Regions from separate parts of the Bacillus paranthracis genome, predicted to be linked through region 3. Evidence: predicted binding sites of a transcription regulator. Region 3 holds the regulator's gene; each other region holds the start of a gene.
The links. Region 3 encodes Rex, which represses fermentation and respiration genes when NADH is low (regulators of the CRP and FNR family bind a similar motif). Its sites were predicted from a motif close to TTGTGAAATATTTCACAA; they were not measured.

Region 1 (7,203 bases), 1.8 Mb from region 3:
TAGGCAATATAGATGTTAGTTCTTGCTTCAAACGCTTCGTAAACGATGGATCTTTACCTGAAGTTGAAATAGTGACAACATATTCATCATGTCGAATGACGCCAGGTGTGTGAAAAGATGATTCTGTACCATCACTTACAACGTTAACCCACTGAAAATCGTGGGCGGCCTGCTTGACCATCATATTTACAGCATGTTGATTTGTAGCTGCATAAATAAGGTGAGCATCTTTAATATCATCATTACTAAAAGTTTTTTGCTTCCAAGTAATAAAAGGAAGTTCCTTCATCTCCTCGCAAATTTCTGGGCTGATAACGGTGACGAAAGCGCCTGTATTTTTTAATCCAGACGCTTTTCGATATGCAATTTTACCTCCACCAATGATAACGACCACTTTATTTTGCAGATTAAACATAAGGGGGTACATGTTATACATATATGCATTCCTCCATTCGTTCTAACAATGTTAATTTCATATATGTATCAAACTGTAGGCAATTACAAGTCGTCACGTGATCGTATTTTTTTGTATACAACTTAATTTTTTGAAGCAATAATCCGGTAAAGAGAAGGTAGGGCATGACATATACATGGGATGCAGTTGATGTTATTGTCTTTAGCTCAGCAGTAAAAGAGGGCGTTCCTTTCGTTAAAAAGGAGCACGATACTGGTATACTGAGTTTTTGTTCGACAGCTACTCCAATTTGCTGTAACTCATGTATGGGCTGGGGGTCACTACTACCTCTTCCTACGAGTAAAATACTACTATTTTGCATTGGCATAGCTTCACGTATTCTTTTCACTACAAGTTCAACCATATGCGGATGCGTACTAAAAGGTGGTACAACTGAAAATGTTATATGTGGATATTGCTTTTGCATTTGTTCTATCTCAAAAGGAATATCACATTTATAGTGAGCTGCTGCAAATAATAAAACAGGTACAATCATTATTTCAGTTGCTCCCTCTAGTATCGTTTCTGTAACTGCATCCGAAATGGTAGGTGTCGTTAGTTCTAGAAAAGCTATTTTTTGAATGCTTTCGTTACGTTCTTTCATAACAGATTGAATAAAGTGAATGAATTGTTCGTTCCCTTCTTGTAACCGGCTCCCGTGTCCAACATATACAATTCCTTTCATTGTCTTACCATATCTTTCTTCATAAGAGTTTCTTGTAATTGATGATCTACGTTATGAAACCCGACTTTATTTGCATAGTGTAAAGTTGGAACGTCGGTATACGAGAATGGGAGAGTAACAATATCAATAAAGCCAAGACGTTTTACTTCTGCTAGAAACGTATCAATAGAAGCGCGTCCTTCAAATACAATGCTATCCCATAAGAATTCTGAAAGCATACGAGAATGGACTTCATCGAAACGATGATCAATTGTATACTTATGAGTCATCATATAGGAGCCGGCACCAATTTTCTCTTGAATAAATGCAATCCGATTAATATTTCTGCCTAAATAAACAGTTGTATCGGAAGAGAACTTTGCTTCTTTACTTAGTAGGCCATATTGCATAAGTTTTTCTTGAGTGGCAACGTTCATGTGTTGCAGCTCTGCCTGTAAGGAACGAATATCTTTCTGGTACTTACTACATGATTGCATCAAAATTTCTACACTTTCAGCTGAACAAAAAACAAGGCGATCAACGTTAAAAATTTCATTGATTTGTTCAAGGGTTAATGTATATTCTTCCTTTTTGAAAGTTGGAATTTGATATATTTCTGCACCAGCTTCTTGTAACCTTTGCTTCATTACACTTGTTTTATTTGTTGCGGATGTAAATAAAACTTTTTTACCATGTAATGGTTTACGTTCTTTCCAAGCGATTTGATTACGTAAGGAAACGACATCACCAACAATTGTCATAGAAGGGTTAGAAATATTTTCATTTTTGACGATAGAAACAATGGTAGATAGTGTCCCTGTGACAACGCGCTGTTTACCAGTTGTACCCCATTCAATGACTGCTACTGGCGTATCTTCTTTCTTTCCTGCTTGTCGTAAGTTTTCGCAAATTGTAGGTAAGTTTTTTATACCCATGTAGTAGGCAATCGTATCGCTATTGTGAGATGAATTATATTTTCCATGATCGGTTAAAGGACCTTTTGCATGTCCGGTTAGTAAAGTAACGCTATTACTGTAGTTACGGTGGGTAAGGGGGATACCTGCATAGCTACTAGCGGCGATGCTAGATGTAATGCCTGGTACAATTTCATATGGAATATTTGCTGCTGCTAAAGTTTCTGCTTCTTCACCAACACGGCCAAAAATAGATGGATCTCCGCCTTTTAATCGGACAACAATTTTTCCCTCTTTTGCAAATTGAAGAAGGTGTGCGTTAATCATTTCTTGTCGCATAATATGATTCTTTGGCATTTTTCCGCAATACATAAGTTCACATGTTTGTTTTGTATAGCTAAGAAAGAAAGGGTTTAGTAAACGGTCATATAAAACAATATCTGCACGTTTTAAACACTCTATCGCTTTCTTTGTAATAAGCCCTTCATCACCTGGTCCTGCACCAACTAAATATACATATCCGTTCATATAATTGCACCTCATCTAGTTTTATTTAAAAGGAAGCCAGGGGGGGAGGCTTCCTTTTGTAAATTACATATATATATAAATGTCACCATCAATGACTTCTACTTCGTACGTTTGAATACAACCGTCATCAGGTTTTTGAACTTCACCTGTTAGTAATGAAATCTTCCAATCATGCAGTGGACAAAAGACGAATTCACCAGATACAATTCCTTCGGCTAATGGTCCGTTTTTATGAGGACAACGATTTTCTACAGCTCGAATATCGCCATTTGAAAGGCGGAATAGGGCGATAGACATACCTTTCATTTGGACCTCTTTACCGATTTGAATAGGAAGATCTTCTGCACGCATAACTTTTAATTTATCTTTCGTTTGTATCATATAGATCACAGCTCCTTATTTCACAGTTTCTACTTCATACATCGCTTTTAATGATTTCGTTTCTAGTGCTTGTCCCCAAGCTTCTTTATATGTGCCACGGGCCGTTTGGAAACGTTCATTTAACTTAGTGACCATATTTGCATCTTGCAGTATTTCTTTTATGTGATCGAAGCCTAATCGTTCTGTCCAGTAGGCAGTACGCTCTCCGTAAATACCAGTTTCACGATAATATTGCATGTAAGCTGTAGCGATGTGAAGAACATCATCTTCAGTAGGGACAATCATTACAAAATCAGCTTCACGTACTTCTGTACCACCATTTCCACCAATATAAAGTTGGTATCCATTTTCGACACAAACAACGCCAAAATCTTTCGTAAGTACTTCCGCACAGTTACGCGGACAGCCCGTTACACCCATCTTCATTTTATGAGGTGTATCTACCATTTCTAATGATTGTTCAAGGAGCATACCAAGTCCTAATGAATCTTTCGTACCGAAACGGCAGAAACGAGAGCCAACACATGATTTTACATTACGAAGAGATTTTGAATACGCATATCCAGAAGTCATATTTAAGTCAGCCCATACGTTAGGTAAATCTTGTTTCTTAACACCGTATAAGCCAATTCGACTTGCACCGGTAATTTTCACAAGTGGAACATCATACTTTTTCGCAACTTCAGCAATTTTCATTAAATCATCTGCTGTTGTAACGCCTCCGTACATACGTGGAATAACAGAGAATGTACCATCGTGCTGGATGTTACCATTCATTCTTTCATTAACGAAACGGGAGGCTTTATCATCTTCATATTCTTCTGGAATCGCCATACGTAAATAGTAGTTCAAAGCAGGACGACATTTTGAACAGCCATCTTCATGTACAAAACCAAGAACATTTCGTACTTCTTTTGGTGATTTTAAGCCTTTTTCATGAATTGCCGCTACGACTTCATCACGTGATAAAGGTGTACATCCGCACATACCAGCAGACTGGGCTGAGGCATCAAAAGCATCTCCGAGTGTATGAGATAAAACTTGTTCTACAAGCGGACGACATTTACCACAAGACCCTGCGGCTTTCGTACAGCCTTTAACTTCTTCAAAAGTCGTTAACTCTTGTTCTAAAATGGCATGAACGATTGTTCCTTTCGTAACACCATTACATCCACAAATCGTGTCATCCGCACTCATTGTAGCAACATCAAGTTCACTTTCTTCACCAGCTTTGTGAAGAATGGACGCTGGTGTATATTCTTGTATATCTTCTTCTTTCTTTAACATGCTAAAGAGGCGTGTACCATCAGCTGTGTCACCATATAAAACGATACCAACGACTTTATTGTCACGAATTAATACTTTTTTATAGGAACGTTTGCATTCATTAAAGATGGATATTGCTTTCGTTTGATCATCTTCATAAATTTGGCCTGCAGAGAATAAATCACAACCAGCAACTTTTAATTGCGTACCGACGATACTGCCCGAATATCCATCAGTTTGTAAATTTGTTATATGTTTTGCTAATATTGCACCTTGTTCATAAAGAGGGGCAACAAGTCCATATGCGATACCGTCATGTTCTGCACATTCGCCAACTGCATAAATGGACTCATCATTTGTTAGCATATAGTCATTGACTACAATGCCGCGATTGACAATTAAACCAGCATCTCTTGCTATTTGCGTATTTGGTCGGATACCGACAGCCATTACGATTAAATCACAATCTACAACTTCACCATCTTCAAATTGAATGCCCTCAACATGGTTTGTACCAAGAATTTTTACAGTTTTCTTTTCCATTAAAAACTTCATGCCTTGTGCTTCTAAATCTTCACGCAGTAGAGAAGCTGCTTTCGTATCTAGTTGTTGCTCCATTAAGCTAGGCATTAAATGAACAACATGTACGTCCATTCCTAAGTCAATAAGACCTCTTGCTGCTTCTAAACCAAGTAATCCACCACCAATGACAACGGCCTTTTTCTTTTCTTTAGCAGTATCCATCATAAACTGTGTATCTTCAATAGTTCGAAAACCTGTTACACCAGGAAGAGTGGAACCTTCAACCGGTAAAATAAAAGCACTAGAACCTGTTGCAATAATAAGCTTGTCATATGTAAGAGTACGATTCTTTTCTGTAATAATAACTTTTTCTTCTCGGTCAATACTTTGAACTCTTTCATTTGTATACAAAGTTATTTCGTTTTCTTCATACCAACTGTATTCATTCATAATGATATCTTGTATATTTGTTTTACCTTGTAAAACATGAGAGAGCATAATGCGATTATAGTTTGGGTGTGGTTCATCTCCAAAAATAGTAATCTCATATGAATCACAATCATGTTTTAATATTTCTTCCATACAACGTATGCCAGCCATACCATTTCCGATCATAACTAAACGTTTTTTCATTTTCGTTTCCCCTTTTTATGTGAAATGTTGAACAAAGGATTATATTTTTATTATAGAAAATCAAGAAAGGGGGAGATGTGATATTTATCACATTTTTATAATGATTCACAAATTGTTAAAATTCTGATTTATGTGAGGGTGATGTGGATAGGTTTCGCAAAATGAAAAAGCAGGACATCAGTATGTATACTCATGTCCTGCACTTTATTTACGCTCTCGTAATGGCACGTGGAAATAAAATATTATTTTCTACATGAATGTGCTCAAATAAATCAGACTCTAACGCTTCAAGGCGATTGTAAACAAGTCGATAAGTGCCGCAAGCTCCTTCTGGAGGAGTAAAGTCATGTGTAACTTTACGAAGCTCTTTAATAATGTTGCCAGCGTGGTTATGTTCATTTTCTAGTTCATCTACTACTTTACGTAACTTTGCATAGTTTTCATCAGTTGGATTTTTTTCAAATTCTAAAATTAATGGGAAATCTTCTGTTTCTTCTTTAATTAAATGCTGTTCTAATTCCATTTTAAGTTCATGAAATAGCTTATGAATTTTAGCTAAATGCGGCTGATTTGCTCCATGAACACGTAATACTTTCGTCACATAAGGACTTAACTGTGGTAACTCTTCATTTAAATAACGATGATGCTTATGAATTACATAATCAATCAATTCACGATAAGAAGCATTTTTCCAATCAATTTCAGATTCATTTAATCGTTTCGTATTATGATAAAGCGTATTTAACTCTGTAATTACTTCAGTAGCTGATAAATTTCTTTCATGAATTGCATCAATAAGTGGCTTATTACCGCCACAACAAAAATCTATTCTATAGGATTTAAAAAGATCACTAGCTTTCGGAAACTGTGTAACAATCTCACCGACAATAGAAGTTTCAGTAAATGTATGTTCCATATGAATGCCTCCATAAAGTTTAAATGTAATATCTAAATTAAGAATAGCGATAAATGAAAAACAACGTGGTGATTGAAATCACTTATTATGTGTCTGATTTGAGAATAATAGGATTATTCTTCAACAGAGGACATTATAGAAAAGATGGCGAAGAATTTTGGGATAGGAAGTATATCTTTTATAGGAGGTTTTTATGGAATATGTTTATCATATGGTACCAGAAGAACTAAAAGGAGAATATTTAATCCCATTAAATGAATTGAAAAGGGTATATCCAAATTTATATCGTGAGTATATACAAAAATATAAAGATCATACTCAAAGAGAGAACTTATTAACACGTAAAATACCAAAACTAGAATGTTTATGGAATGATGTCGTGCATTTTTTACCACTGCATCCTTATGAGATTTATAAAGTATTATTGGAAATAGGAGTAAACATTCATACAAATAAATTGTTTTATAAAATTCCTATTAGCGCACTGAAGGGTCAGTGTATGGCAATATACAAGTACACAAAGCACAATTGGGGTGGACCAAATAGAGAATTAAAAGAATGCGAAATAGAAATCATCAACTTTAATGAATATAGAGAATTAAAGCAATTAAATACCTGCACCAAAGAATATTACAGGGAGAAATATGAAAAGGGTAGAAGATTTGGGATGTTTCACTTAATTCCACATGTTCTTGTCAAAGGGAAAGTGGAGGTGAAAAATATTGAAATCATTAATTGGAGTATTGCTCCAGTTAATGGTTAATAGTACAAGTATTTAAAAAATAAGATGCCATTTTGAATTGATATAGGGCTTAAAAGAATGGAAGAGTAATTAGATCTTATACGTAATAATAAAAAAGAAGCTTACTAGAAGCTTCTTTTTTATTGCTATTTTTCACATGCGACTCCATCGCCATCACGATCA
Region 2 (7,203 bases), 800 kb from region 3:
CATACACCACTTAACGTAATTCCGAAGAAACGTGAAATCGCTGCGAAAATTTTAGAAGATGAGCGTTACACAGTTTAATATCTTTAAAGAACAGTAGTCGTTTATACGACTACTGTTCTTTTTTTTGAAAAAAAGAAATTTTTAGTGACATAAAACTAATGCCATTAGTATAATGAAACTAATAGCATTAGTTTTCGTGAAAAGGGAGATGGAAATATGAGAATGATACATGAAAAAACGGTATATCAATTGTCATTTTTGCCAAGAGTGTTTCCTGTAAATTGTTACTTTGTGGAGGAAGAAGATGGTTTAACTTTAATTGATGCTGCTTTGCCATATAGCGCAAAAGGGATTTTACAGGCGGCTGAGAAAATAGGAAAACCAATTACGAATATTGTATTAACACATGCACATGATGATCACATCGGTGCATTAGACGCATTAAAGGAAGTACTTCCTCATGTTCCAGTCTATATTTCTAAGCGAGACGCAAAGCTGTTAGAAGGAGATACGACGTTACAAAAGGATGAACCAAATACGCCAATAAAAGGCGGTGTACCTAAAAAGATAAAAACGGTACCTAATGTTTTATTAGAAGATGGCGACCGAGTTGGATCGCTTCTTGCGATTATGACACCGGGACATACGCCAGGCTCCATGTCGTTTCTTGATGTAAGAAATAAAGCTCTCATTGTCGGGGATGCATTCCAAACAAGAGGAGGTATGGCTGTTTCAGGACAAATGAAATTTTGGTTTCCGTTTCCGGCGATGGCAACGTGGAGTAAAGACATATCATTACAAAGTGCAGAGAAGTTAAGAGAATATGAGCCGTCCTTGCTTGCGGCAGGGCATGGAAAAATGATAAACGATCCAGTGGCTTTCATAGAGCTTGCTATTAAAGAAGCGAAGCGGAATATAGAAAGTAGGAAAGAGGGTTAATTTATGTCACCAAGAATCGGACTTACATTACTGAAAATTGTAGAAACAGCAGCAGAAATTGCAGATGCAAATGGAATACAAGAAGTAACGTTAGCTTCATTAGCGCAAAGGTTAGGGATACGTTCTCCCTCACTATATAATCATGTAAAAGGGTTACAAGATGTACGGAAACATCTTGGTATTTACGGAATACGACAGCTGCATAACAAGCTGGAAGAAGCGGCCGAGGATAAACATATGGATGAAGCAATTCATGCTTTAGGAGAAGCGTATGTAGCATTCGTACGTAAACATCCTGGACTGTATGAAGCAACCTTTTTACGAGATGAAGAAGTAAGAAAAGCAGGTGACGGGATTGTAAAGCTTTGTCTTCAAGTTTTACGACAGTACGGCTTAGAAGGAGAGAATGCACTTCATGCGACACGCGGATTTAGAAGCATTTGTCACGGATTTGCGTCGATTGAACAGCAGGGTGGATTTGGTTTGCCGTTAGATCTGGATACGAGTTTACATGTATTATTGGAAACGTTTATTAAAGGATTACATGGAATGAAAGAGTGAATAAGAAGCGAGACAACATGAATGTGTTGCTGATCATGCTTTTTGTATAGTAGGATGCGGTTTGCTGGAGGCACAATGACAAAAGGATGTGAAGTGAAATGTTTGCAGGACATTTTGGCTTAGCAGCAGTAGTAAAAGCCAAGTCACCTAAACTACCAATTTGGGCTCTTATGGTAAGCACACAATTATTGGATGTCATTTTTTTGCCGCTTTACATTTTAGGGGTAGAAACAATTGAACCTATTAATAGGAATAGTTATGGTGAAGCAATCATTCATGCGGATTACACACACTCTTTAATAGGAGCACTGTTTATTGCTTTTGTTGCGGGAGTAGTGGGGAAGAGATTTTGGGGCAAGCGGAGTGGTTTTGTTGTTGGTGCTGTAGCTTTTAGTCATTGGATTCTTGATTTACTTGTGCATCGTGCTGATTTGCCGTTACTTCCAGGGAATTACGGAGACTTACCTATGCTTGGTTTTGGATTGTGGAGATTTCCGGCTATTAGTATCATATTGGAATGTATTCTTATTGCGGTAGGTAGTATATTATACTGCCGTTTTATTGTTTCAAGTGCGGGCGCACAAAAGAAGTTTATAGCACGATTAACTGGCGGATTGGTAGTTGTATTATTAATTCTTTCGTTACTTATCAGTATGGTGTCTTGAATATGGATAGTCGGAAACCTTAGAAGCGCTTCTAAGGTTTTTTAGTGCATATGATTCGAAAAGAATGGTAGGTGGGGGGGGAATGGATTAAAGTTTCATTTTATTGATGTTAAAAATAGTTTACATCATGTTAAAAATAAATTACAATCAAAATATAGAAAATATTGTAAAAAGGAGAGGTTATGAAACAGAGTGGAATTTTACAAAACAATCTCGTTGTACTTAGAGCAGAAAAACGCTGGTCACAAACTGATTTAGCGAACAAAGCAGGGGTAAGTAGACAAACGATCGCCTCAATTGAAGCGAATCGTTACAATCCATCTTTAATTTTAGCTTTTGAAATTGCACATATTTTAGGTAAGGAGTTTCATGAAGTTTTTCAATATAAAATAGAGGGGGAAATGGAATGAGCATTGTAATAGGGATCATAATCTCAGTAGCGGGACTAATAGGTGTTTTATATTCCACACGTTTTCAGAAGAATGAGGGGGAAGATGAAAGAGGCGAGCATATTACAGGAAATGCCGCTAAAATTTCATTATTTGTATTTTTACTTCTATATTTAGTTATCTTTTTAATAGGGAATCTATATTCGTTAACAGGCGAACAGTATAAATTAGCAAATGCATGTTTATTAGCTGGAGTGCTTTGTTCGTATGCTCTAACTATTGTAGTTTTGAAAAGAAGATATTAGATGAGAAAGAGCCTCTAGTGGTTTAGAGGCTTTTTCTTGTTAAATGATATTATTTTGCAGGTTTGAAAAATGTATATATTGCTAAGAAAAAGCAAACGAAACTGAATACGATAGGATCTTGATATGGACTAGGCTCAGAGCCCTTCTGGATTTCTGTAAGGAAGTCATGTGTTTTCATGTTTATTGCTCCTTTAACTAATAAGTTTTATATGATGCGAGGGTTATGGTGGATAGGAATTGTTTTTTGAAATTTCATACAATAATTATTGCATAGCAATTCTATTCTTAAAACTATAAAATATAAAGTTTTTATAATATGTAAAATTGCATATTATTCTTTTAGTAAAATTTGTTATATTATCTTTATATTTAAATTAAAGGATTTTAATGAGATAAATGAGAATAACTGGAGGGATACTGTGAGTGAAACAGTGTTAGAATCGTATAGTGTGGAAAGAAAAATAGAGAATATAACATATAAAAATCTATTTGTAATGATAGCAATGATTATAGGGATTTCACTCCTAGGAGGATTATTCCTTGGTTTAGCCTTTGGGATTTATGGAGAAGAAGCATTAAGTACTAAATTAGAAGGATATTATTTGCTCTTATTCGATGCATCTGTTGTTGCTATCGTTTTATTAGCTTATAAACCGGTTCTTCATTTTATTAAATCTATTTGGGATTTATCCGTTTTGAAGAGTGGGAAGACATATTTATATCTATTCATTGGTTTTATTATCATTGCAGTATCACAATATTTAATGTTACATGTGTTTAGTTTTGAAAGTGCAGTAGAACAAAAGGAACAATTAGGGAGTTTAAGCCTTCAAAATAGCATACAAAGTATTATATATGTTTTAAGTGTTGCTATCATTACACCGGTTAAAGAAGAAATTCTATTTCGAGGTATTTTATATCGATTTTTAGAAAAGAGATATAATTTTTTAGTTAGTATCATTATTTCTTCCTTCATTTTTGGAATTCTTCATGGAGGTCTTCTAATTACGGCAACGATTATGGGAATGGTATTTGCAATGTTATACAAAAAGACGCAATCTATTATACCTAGTATTATTTTACACATTGTATGGAACTTACTTGTGAGTTTAAGTATGATCGTATCTCTATAAAAATGAATACATAACCAGTATAAAAGATGAATGGCTTAGCTATTCATCTTTTATTTTGTATGCACGTGAAAAAGTTAATTCATGTATACAATCAAAAAATAGCTAAATACTAACAGTGAATGAATAAAGAAAGGTAGGAGTATTCCATGCAAAATTTAACAGAGCTTGAAGTAGAAAACTTACGTCATTTAATTGGTGGACACGCAACAATTATTAACAAATTGGAGCAGTATGCACAGACGTGTACAGATCCACAACTGAAACAAATGCTACAAAAAGATGCGCAAGATGCACGAAATACGAAGCAACAATTAATGACTTTTCTAGGATAGGAGGAAGCAGAACATGAATGAAAAAGATATGGTAAATGATTATTTAGCAGGATTAAATGCAAGTTTAACAAGTTATGCAAATTATATTGCTCAGTCTGATAATGAACAGTTACACCAAACGTTAATCCAAATTCGTAATCAAGATGAAATGCGCCAACGTAATATGTATGAGTATGCAAAGCAAAAGAGTTATTACAAGCCAGCGGCACCTGCGAATCCGATGATTGTGCAGCAATTAAAGAGTCAATTAAGTGCTGAATAATAGGATGAAAAAACGAGTGAATATGGATTCGCTCGTTTTCTTTTTGTATATGTCAATAAATACATAATAAATATTTTTCCAGTTGTAACAAATATGACGAAAATGGAATATAACAATTCACAAAAAGGACAAAAACTTTGCTCAATATTTCACAAAGTATCCATGGTTTCTATCGTGGGAACCTCTATAATTAGGAGTGTAAGGAACAAAAGAAATAGATTATATGATCAATTAGGAGAGATGGCTATGAAAAGACATACAAGAAAAATTGCAATTATCGGTACTGGATTAGTTGGATCAAGTTGTGCATATTCGATTGTCAATCAAGGCATTTGCGAAGAGCTATTATTAATTGATATAAATCATGAACGTGCAGTTGGGGAAGCGATGGATTTATCGCACTGCATTAACTTTACAAATACAAGAACAAAAGTATATGCAGGAAGCTATGAAGACTGCAAAGATATGGATATCGTTATTATTACAGCAGGACCAGCGCCAAAACCAGGGCAAAGTCGCTTAGATACTTTAGGAGCGAGTGCGAAGATTATGGAAAGTGTTGTTGGCGGCGTAATGGAAAGTGGATTTGATGGTATTTTCTTACTTGCATCAAACCCAGTTGATATTATTACATATCAAGTGTGGAAATTATCTGGATTACCTAGAAATCGTGTGATCGGTACTGGTACATCACTAGATTCTTCTCGCTTACGAACAATTTTATCTGAAATGTTACATGTAGATCCTCGTAGTATTCATGGGTATTCATTAGGAGAACATGGTGATTCTCAAATGGTTGCTTGGTCACACGTAACTGTTGGTGGAAAACCAATTCTGCAAATATTAGAAGAACAAAAAGAACGATTTGGTGAAATAGATTTAGATGAAATCGTTGAGAAGACTGCAAAAGCCGGATGGGAAATTTATAAACGAAAAGGTACTACTTATTACGGAATCGGAAATTCTCTAGCATATATTGCAAACTCAATCTTTAACGATGATCACCGTGTCATTGCTGTATCAGCCATTTTAGATGGTGAGTATGGTGAATATGATATTTGTACAGGAGTGCCAGCTATTATTACTAGAGATGGTATAAGAGAAATTGTAGAACTAAATTTAACAGAGGATGAAGAATCTCGATTCGCAAAATCAAACGACATTTTACGTGATTATATGAAAACAATTGGCTACTAACTTATAGGAGAAGGTGAAACAAATGGAGGAATATATAATGTCTCGTGTATTTAAAGCATCAGCTGGAATCGCACAAGGTATTTTCGTATCCCTTGGAATTGGTTTACTAATCGAAAATATAGGAAGAATTGTTGATATTCCGTTGCTTATTACAATCGGAGTTGTTGCAAAATCACTTATGGCACCAGCCATTGGTGCTGGAATTGCTTTTATGCTCGGTGCAAATGGACTTGTAATCTTCTCAGCTATGGTAGCTGGAGCAATTGGTGCCGGATCCATTTCAATTACTGAAGCAGGTCTAATCATTAAAACAGGTGAGCCAATCGGTGCATTATTAACAGCGACTTTAGCTGTATATATTGGTAAACGTTTAAGTGGAAAAACTGCGTTAGATATGATGCTCGTTCCATTTGCGGCAATATTAGGTTCTGGTTTAGTCGGTATTTGGTTATCTCATAATATTACTCCTGTTTTAAATGCAGTTGGAGCATTCATTAAAGATAGTTCAGCTGGTAGCCCGTTTATCGCTTCTATCGTCATTGCAGTCGTTTGGGGACTATTACTTATCTCACCAGCTTCATCAGCTGCGTTAGCGATCGCACTTAGCTTAGACGGTGTTGCAGGTGGTGCTGCTCTTGCAGGCTGCGTTGCTCAGTTTATCGGATTCTCTGTCATCTCAGCGAAAGAAAATAATTTAGGTGGCATATTAGCTCAAGCACTTTGTACTCCGAAAGTACAGTTGCCAAATATTACTAAAAATCCGATAATTCTCGTCCCAACTGTCGTCGCCAGTGCAATAGTTGGTCCAGTATCCGCATTAATTTTCCAACTGGAAGCAGGAAAAGAAATTGCAGGTCTTGGATTAAGTTCTCTTATCGCACCAATTAATTTAATTTCCAGCGAAGGATGGGAAGTTGTCCCAGCGATGGTAATCACTTATATCGTCATTCCAGTAGCTGTTTCTTATATACTTTACATTGCTCTTAAAAAAGCAGGTCGTATTCACTCTGGTGATATGACTGTACCGCAATCCTAACTTAAAAATCTCCTTTTATATAGAGAAAAGCAGACTGAGAAGCCACAGTCTGCTTTTTACATTTTATGATTTTGTTTTACTGGAACACGTACGGTTTCTTTTGCTAATAACAGCTGAACGCCGAAGTAAAGTGTGCTTGCAAGCGTCATTCCAGAAATGGCGTCTACAAATGCATGTTGCTTCGTAAATAGCGTTGATAAAATAATAAGCGTACCGAAGAAGGTAAGGATGTAATATTCAAAAGCATGTTGTTCTCTACGTTTAAAGGCAGCTAGCATAATGACAAATGTAGTAAGAACGTGAATGCTTGGGAAACAGTTTACCGGTTGATCGATACTATAAATATAGCGGACTAGTTCGGAAAACACGTCTGATCCAACAACG
Region 3 (7,203 bases):
CATACAAGCATCAAGTTGCTCTTGTAGTGTTTGCTTTTTCGTTGTAATTTCACTAGCCTTTTCATAATCTGCATATATTTCTGGTAAGCAAAGTTGATCTTCTAACGTAGCAATTTCTTCTTCAAATTGTACAATGTTTTGTTCTAGTTCCTCAATTTTTCGAGTACGTTGACGCTCCAACTTTTTGCGCTCTTTTTCTTCGAGATAATTTAATTTTTCTGGAGCTACAGTTTTTTGAACAGGTGCATGATTTTCTTGCTGTTCTTGTTGTTCAAACTCAGCACGTTCAATCATCTCATTTTTCTTTTCAACGTAGTAATCGTAGTCCCCTAAATATTCCTGTGCACCTTCTGTTGATAACTCAACAACGGTCGTCGTTACACGATTAATAAAGTAGCGGTCATGAGATACAAAGAGAAGGGTACCAGGATAATCAATTAAAGCATTCTCCAAAATCTCTTTACTATTTAAATCAAGATGGTTTGTAGGCTCATCGAGAATTAATAAATTCGATTTTTGCATCATAAGTTTGGCAAGAGCTAAACGAGCTTTCTGTCCACCGCTAAGAGAAGATACTGGCTTTAATACATCATCTCCTGTGAATAAGAAGTTACCTAATATCGTGCGAATTTCTTTTTCAGGTTGCAGTGGATATTCATCCCATAGCTCATTTAAAACTCGCTTAGAAGATGTTAAATTAGCTTGTTCCTGATCATAATAACCAACAGAGACATTAGATCCGAAAGAAACCTCACCATGTAATAATGGTAACTTATTCACAATGGATTTTAATAATGTGGATTTCCCAATTCCATTTGGACCAACTAAAGCAACACTATCTCCGCGAGTTAAGCGCATTGTTACATGTTCAATAATTGGATCCTTATCATAGCCGATAGTTGCGTCCTTTACTTGTAAAACATCATTTCCACTTTGTTTTTCAATATCGAAGTGGAAGGAAGCTGACTTAGAATCCCCTAATGGTCTTGTTAATAATTCCATACGGTCTAATTGTTTACGGCGGCTTTGCGCACGTTTTGTCGTAGATGCACGAGCTATATTTTTTTGAACGAAGTCCTCTAGCTTAGCAATCTCATCTTGTTGTTTTTCATAACGTTTCATTTCTTGCTCGTATAGTGCTGATTTTAAGTCTAAATATTTACTGTAGTTACCAACAAATCGTCTACTTTCTTTATTCGAAATTTCATATACTTGTGTAACAAGTTTATCTAAGAAATAACGGTCATGGGAAACGATTAGTATTGCCCCAGGATAACCTTGTAAATATTGTTCAAGCCATGTTAATGTTTCGATGTCTAAATGGTTTGTAGGCTCGTCCAAAATAAGTAAGTCTGGTTTCGTTAATAATAATTTACCGAGAGCTAATCGTGTTTTTTGTCCACCGCTTAATGTCGAAATCGTCGTCTGGTGCGTTTCAACTGGGAAGCCAAGACCACTTAAAATCGAACGGATATCTGCTTCGTACTGATAGCCACCTTGATCTTTATAATCTAATTGTAATTGGTCATAATCAGCTAATAATCTTTCATATGTAGCCTCGTTTGAAAAGTTTTCTTCTTTTCCCATCTCTTGCTCTAGCCTTCGAAGTTTTGTCTCCATTTGCTGCAAGTGTGTAAAGACGGTTAACATTTCATCCCAAATTGTTAAAGATGTTTCTAAACCGGTATTTTGAGCTAAATATCCAATTGAGACATCTTTCGGTTTTATAATTTCTCCACCATCATGAGATAGCTCACCCGCTATTATTTTTAATAATGTAGATTTTCCAGCGCCATTTCGTCCGACTAATGCGATACGATCTTTCGTTTGAACTTCTAATTTTATATTTGAAAGAATCGTTTCTGCACCGTATAATTTCGAAAGCGCGTTTACTTGTAATAAAATCAATGTTTTCACCTCAAATAATTTCTTAACTTTGCCATGTTTATATTTCTCAATCATACTAAAAATAGTGTATAGTTTAAAATACAGAGAGAATACTTCTTCTTTCTATTATACAAGGAATTTAATAAGTGCTAAACTTCTGTATTTAATTAAAGCATATGAATAAAGATAGGAAGAGAGGAGAGGTTATATGGAGCAGCAGAAAATTCCACAAGCCACTGCTAAGAGATTGCCTCTATACTATCGATTTATCCAAAACTTATCTTTGTCTGGTAAGCAACGTGTTTCATCAGCCGAATTAAGTGAAGCGGTAAAGGTTGATTCCGCAACGATTCGAAGAGATTTCTCATACTTTGGAGCATTAGGGAAAAAAGGATATGGATATAACGTAAATTATTTATTATCATTTTTCCGTGAAACACTCGACCAAGATGATATAACACGTGTAGCGCTTATTGGAGTAGGTAATTTAGGGACCGCTTTCTTACATTATAATTTCACGAAAAACAATAATACAAAAATTGAAATGGCGTTTGATATTAGTGAAGAGAAAGTTGGAACAGAAATCGGAGGCATTCCTGTATATCACTTAGATGAATTAGAAGAACGTTTATCATCTGATATACAAGTGGCAATATTAACAGTACCCGCTACAGTAGCACAATCTGTAGCTGATAGATTGGCAGAAACAAACGTGCATGGTATTTTGAATTTCACACCAGCACGATTAAATGTGTCAGACAATATAAGAATTCATCATATTGATTTAGCAGTAGAGTTACAAACATTAGTTTACTTTTTGAAGAATTATCCACAATAAAACGCAGAGGAAGCGACCTCTGCGTTTTATTATTGTTTTTTCTTTGTGAATTTAACTAAGATGAGGCGAAGTGCCAAATTAAAATCAATCGTCGCCATAACTGCAAATAGTATTGTCCACATATTCCAAATTGTATCTGTTACATTCCTAATGGCTAGATGTGTAAAGATACATCCTAGAAGGAAGTACAATATAGCCATGAACAATGGTGAGTTTCTCATACTAAAAATCCTCCGATAAAGCCTTGCATTTTTTCAGCTTCTTTAATCATTTCTTGAATTTGTTCGTTACTCACTAAAACTTGGGCAATTGCAACTAATGTATTCATTGCAACATGAGCTGCGATAGGGACGATAATACGCTTCGTTTTTACATATAAGAAGGCGAATACGAGCCCCATAGCAGTGTATACCAATAAGTGAGTGAAATCAAAATGAATTGCTGCGAATACGAGAGAACTAATGATAGCAGCAATAAAGAAGTTAAACTTCTTATAAAGTGTACCAAATAAAATTTTCCTAAATACGATTTCTTCCAAAATAGGCCCTATTATAGAGATGACGATAAGGAACCAAGGTGTCGTTCTTGCGATATCCATAAGTCTCGCTGTATTTTCAGATCCAGGTTTAATACCTAATACATACATTTCAATCATACCAGCAATACTTTGCGAGAAAAATGCTAAGAAGAACCCGATAAAAATCCAACCAATCGTAGCTGGAACAGTAGAACGCTTTGTATCTAAATGTCTGTCGCGAATATCTGTTCTAAGTAACCAAAGTACGATACATAATGCAATAAAGAAGCTAATGATCGCCCAGTGACCAGTTATGAGTTGAAATTTCTCTTCCCTAGTGAATCCCCTGTTATCATAAAGCCCAGTTTTCAGAAGAAGTGGTAATCCAGCAATTGATGATAACTGCATTAAAATGTATGTAACGATAACCCACCAATATTGTTTTTTCAAATGGTTTAACCATCCTTTCTAACTCTAGTGTATGAGATAAGGTAGGATAACATGTAAATATGCTACCTACGATATAAACCTTACTTACATTATGTTTTTTTTGTAAATCCTTATTTGAAATTATAATAGAAGACAGGAGAAAGTTGTGTGTGTAGCGAAAACAACTTAGGGTGTCCTTTCATATTGTAACATACGAGTAGTGGAAACAACGATTCATATAGTAAAGGTAGAAGAAGAGGAACTCTATATAGAAAAATTTATAGCGTAATTTGCGAAAAAATTATGATTTTTTTACTTGCAAAAGAAATTGAGATTATTTATTATTATAAGTGTGTTAGCACTCGGGTGACTTGAGTGCTAATAAATAAAATTTACATAACAAAATGAGGAGGTTATTGTTCATGCTAAAGCCATTAGGTGATCGCGTTGTAATTGAGCTTGTTCAAGCGGAAGAAAAAACAGCAAGTGGTATTGTATTACCAGACACAGCAAAAGAAAAACCACAAGAGGGTAAAGTTATTGCAGTAGGTACTGGTCGAGTGCTTGAAAATGGTGAGCGTGTTGCTTTAGAGGTAGCAGCAGGTGATCTTATCATCTTCTCAAAATATGCAGGTACTGAAGTAAAATATGAAGGTACAGACTACTTGATTTTACGTGAAAGTGACATTTTAGCAGTTATCGGTTAATTATATAAATCTTAAAAAATCCAAGGGGGTCAATTATTATGGCAAAAGATATTAAATTTAGTGAAGAAGCACGTCGTTCGATGCTTCGCGGTGTCGACACTCTTGCAAATGCAGTAAAAGTAACGCTTGGACCAAAAGGTCGTAACGTTGTTCTTGAGAAAAAATTCGGTTCACCACTTATTACAAATGACGGTGTAACAATCGCAAAAGAAATTGAATTAGAAGATGCATTCGAAAACATGGGTGCGAAATTAGTAGCAGAAGTTGCTAGCAAAACAAATGATGTAGCTGGTGACGGAACAACAACTGCAACTGTATTAGCACAAGCTATGATTCGTGAAGGTCTTAAAAACGTAACAGCTGGTGCGAACCCAATGGGTCTTCGTAAAGGTATCGAAAAAGCTGTAGTTGCTGCAGTAGAAGAATTAAAAACGATTTCTAAACCAATCGAAGGTAAATCTTCTATCGCACAAGTAGCTGCTATTTCTGCTGCTGACGAAGAAGTAGGTCAATTAATCGCTGAAGCAATGGAGCGCGTTGGTAACGACGGCGTTATTACTTTAGAAGAATCTAAAGGTTTCACAACACAATTAGACGTAGTAGAAGGTATGCAATTTGATCGTGGATATGCATCTCCTTACATGATTACTGATTCTGACAAAATGGAAGCAGTTCTTGATAACCCATATATCTTAATCACTGACAAAAAGATTTCTAACATCCAAGAAATCTTACCAGTATTAGAGCAAGTGGTACAACAAGGTAAACCGCTTCTTATCATTGCTGAAGATGTAGAAGGCGAAGCGTTAGCTACATTAGTAGTGAACAAACTTCGTGGTACATTCAATGTAGTAGCTGTTAAAGCTCCTGGATTTGGTGACCGTCGTAAAGCAATGCTAGAAGATATCGCAATCTTAACTGGTGGCGAAGTAATCACTGAGGAATTAGGCCGTGACTTAAAATCTGCTACAGTTGAATCTTTAGGACGCGCTGGTAAAGTTGTTGTAACGAAAGAAAACACAACTGTAGTTGAAGGTGTAGGAAGCACAGAACAAATCGAAGCTCGCATCGGTCAAATCCGTGCGCAATTAGAAGAAACAACTTCTGAATTCGATCGTGAAAAATTACAAGAGCGTCTTGCAAAACTTGCAGGTGGCGTAGCAGTAATTAAAGTAGGTGCAGCAACTGAAACTGAGTTAAAAGAGCGTAAACTTCGCATTGAAGATGCACTTAACTCAACTCGTGCAGCAGTAGAAGAAGGTATCGTTGCAGGTGGTGGTACTTCACTTATGAACGTATACACGAAAGTAGCTTCTATCGTAGCTGAAGGCGACGAAGCAACAGGTATCAACATCGTACTTCGTGCACTAGAAGAGCCAGTTCGCCAAATCGCAATCAACGCTGGTCTAGAAGGATCTGTAGTTGTAGAGCGTCTAAAAGGCGAAAAAGTAGGCGTTGGTTTCAACGCAGCTACTGGCGAGTGGGTTAACATGCTTGAAACTGGTATCGTAGATCCAGCTAAAGTAACTCGCTCTGCACTTCAAAACGCAGCATCTGTTGCAGCTATGTTCTTAACAACTGAAGCTGTAGTAGCTGACAAACCAGAACCAAATGCACCAGCAATGCCTGACATGGGCGGCATGGGCATGGGCGGTATGGGCGGAATGATGTAATTCCGTTTGCCCTAAAAAAACATCCATTTCTATATAGAAATGGATGTTTTTTTATGTTTTTTAGAAAAGGAAATGAATTTCTGTAGAATTTTGTCGCTTTCTCTCTTGACCATATTGATACTTCATTGTTAGAATCTAGGAAGATAATATAAAACGATCCTTCATATATCCTCAAAGATATGGTTTGAGAGTCTCTACCGGGTTACCGTAAACAACCTGACTATGAAGGCAGTGTGTCTTATATTTATAAAGAGCGGAGACTATCTTTCTTTATAAAGCCAGACCCCTGCCTTTTCTTTGTTATGAGACTAGAGGCGGAGGACTGGCTTTTTTTATTATATTGGTAATGCTTTTCGCCTAATTGGTGAAAATATTTATATACGAGAACTAACGTTGGGGTGATTATTTTGAAGAAGCAACACGATACAATTATCGTTTTAGATTTTGGAAGTCAATACAATCAGTTAATAGCACGTCGAATTCGTGAGTTCGGTGTATACAGTGAACTTCATCCGCATACAATTACTGCAGAAGAAATTAAAGAAATAAATCCAAAAGGGATTATTTTCTCTGGTGGACCAAATAGTGTATATGGTGAAGGTGCATTACATTGTGATGAAAAAATCTTTGACCTAGGATTACCGATCTTCGGTATTTGTTACGGTATGCAACTTATGACACAAAAATTCGGTGGTAAAGTAGAACGTGCAAACCACCGTGAGTATGGAAAAGCGGTTCTTAAAGTAGAGAACGAATCAAAATTATATGCGAACCTTCCAGAAGAGCAAGTTGTATGGATGAGCCATGGCGACTTAGTAACTGGTTTACCTGAAGGATTCGTAGTAGACGCAACAAGTGAGTCTTGCCCAATTGCTGGTATGAGCAATGAAGCGAAAAACTTATACGGTGTACAATTCCACCCAGAAGTACGTCACTCTGAGCACGGTAACGATTTAATTAAAAACTTCGTATTCGGCGTATGTGGTTGTTCTGAAGGATGGAACATGGAGAACTTTATCGAAGTAGAATTAGAAAAAATTCGTGAAACTGTTGGAGACAAAAAAGTTCTATGCGCACTTAGTGGCGGTGTAGATTCTTCTGTTGTAGCAGTATTAATTCATAAAGCAATCGGCGATCAATTAACTTGTATCT

Region 1: nirB (NADPH-nitrite reductase large subunit) is a predicted target of Rex. The motif match lies at 5,380-5,397, and genes of this name have one in related genera.
Region 2: NLJ82_RS24540 (L-lactate dehydrogenase) is a predicted target of Rex. The motif match lies at 4,724-4,741, and genes of this name have one in related genera.

The regions. Positions count from the first base shown of each region.
Region 1 is NZ_CP101135.1:2,067,143-2,074,345, forward strand. It holds gene NLJ82_RS10535 (precorrin-2 dehydrogenase) at 1-436, opposite strand, end outside; gene NLJ82_RS10540 (sirohydrochlorin chelatase) at 429-1,139, opposite strand; gene NLJ82_RS10545 (uroporphyrin-III C-methyltransferase) at 1,136-2,560, opposite strand; gene nirD (nitrite reductase small subunit NirD) at 2,624-2,941, opposite strand; gene nirB (NADPH-nitrite reductase large subunit) at 2,957-5,362, opposite strand; gene ric (iron-sulfur cluster repair di-iron protein) at 5,571-6,278, opposite strand; gene NLJ82_RS10565 (hypothetical protein) at 6,472-7,041, shown strand; gene NLJ82_RS10570 (excalibur calcium-binding domain-containing protein) at 7,167-7,203, opposite strand, start outside.
Region 2 is NZ_CP101135.1:4,712,829-4,720,031, reverse strand. It holds gene NLJ82_RS24585 (acyl-CoA dehydrogenase FadE) at 1-78, shown strand, start outside; gene NLJ82_RS24580 (MBL fold metallo-hydrolase) at 217-939, shown strand; gene NLJ82_RS24575 (TetR/AcrR family transcriptional regulator) at 943-1,500, shown strand; gene NLJ82_RS24570 (hypothetical protein) at 1,599-2,165, shown strand; gene NLJ82_RS24565 (helix-turn-helix transcriptional regulator) at 2,348-2,575, shown strand; gene NLJ82_RS24560 (DUF2178 domain-containing protein) at 2,572-2,859, shown strand; gene NLJ82_RS24555 (CPBP family intramembrane glutamic endopeptidase) at 3,279-3,992, shown strand; gene NLJ82_RS24550 (hypothetical protein) at 4,139-4,324, shown strand; gene NLJ82_RS24545 (spore coat protein) at 4,338-4,586, shown strand; gene NLJ82_RS24540 (L-lactate dehydrogenase) at 4,833-5,783, shown strand; gene NLJ82_RS24535 (PTS sugar transporter subunit IIC) at 5,806-6,819, shown strand; gene NLJ82_RS24530 (phosphatase PAP2 family protein) at 6,876-7,203, opposite strand, start outside.
Region 3 is NZ_CP101135.1:265,609-272,811, forward strand. It holds gene NLJ82_RS01535 (ABC-F family ATP-binding cassette domain-containing protein) at 1-1,908, opposite strand, end outside; gene NLJ82_RS01540 (redox-sensing transcriptional repressor Rex) at 2,096-2,725, shown strand; gene NLJ82_RS01545 (YdiK family protein) at 2,755-2,946, opposite strand; gene NLJ82_RS01550 (CPBP family intramembrane glutamic endopeptidase) at 2,943-3,692, opposite strand; gene groES (co-chaperone GroES) at 4,094-4,378, shown strand; gene groL (chaperonin GroEL) at 4,417-6,051, shown strand; purine riboswitch at 6,193-6,294, shown strand; gene guaA (glutamine-hydrolyzing GMP synthase) at 6,459-7,203, shown strand, end outside.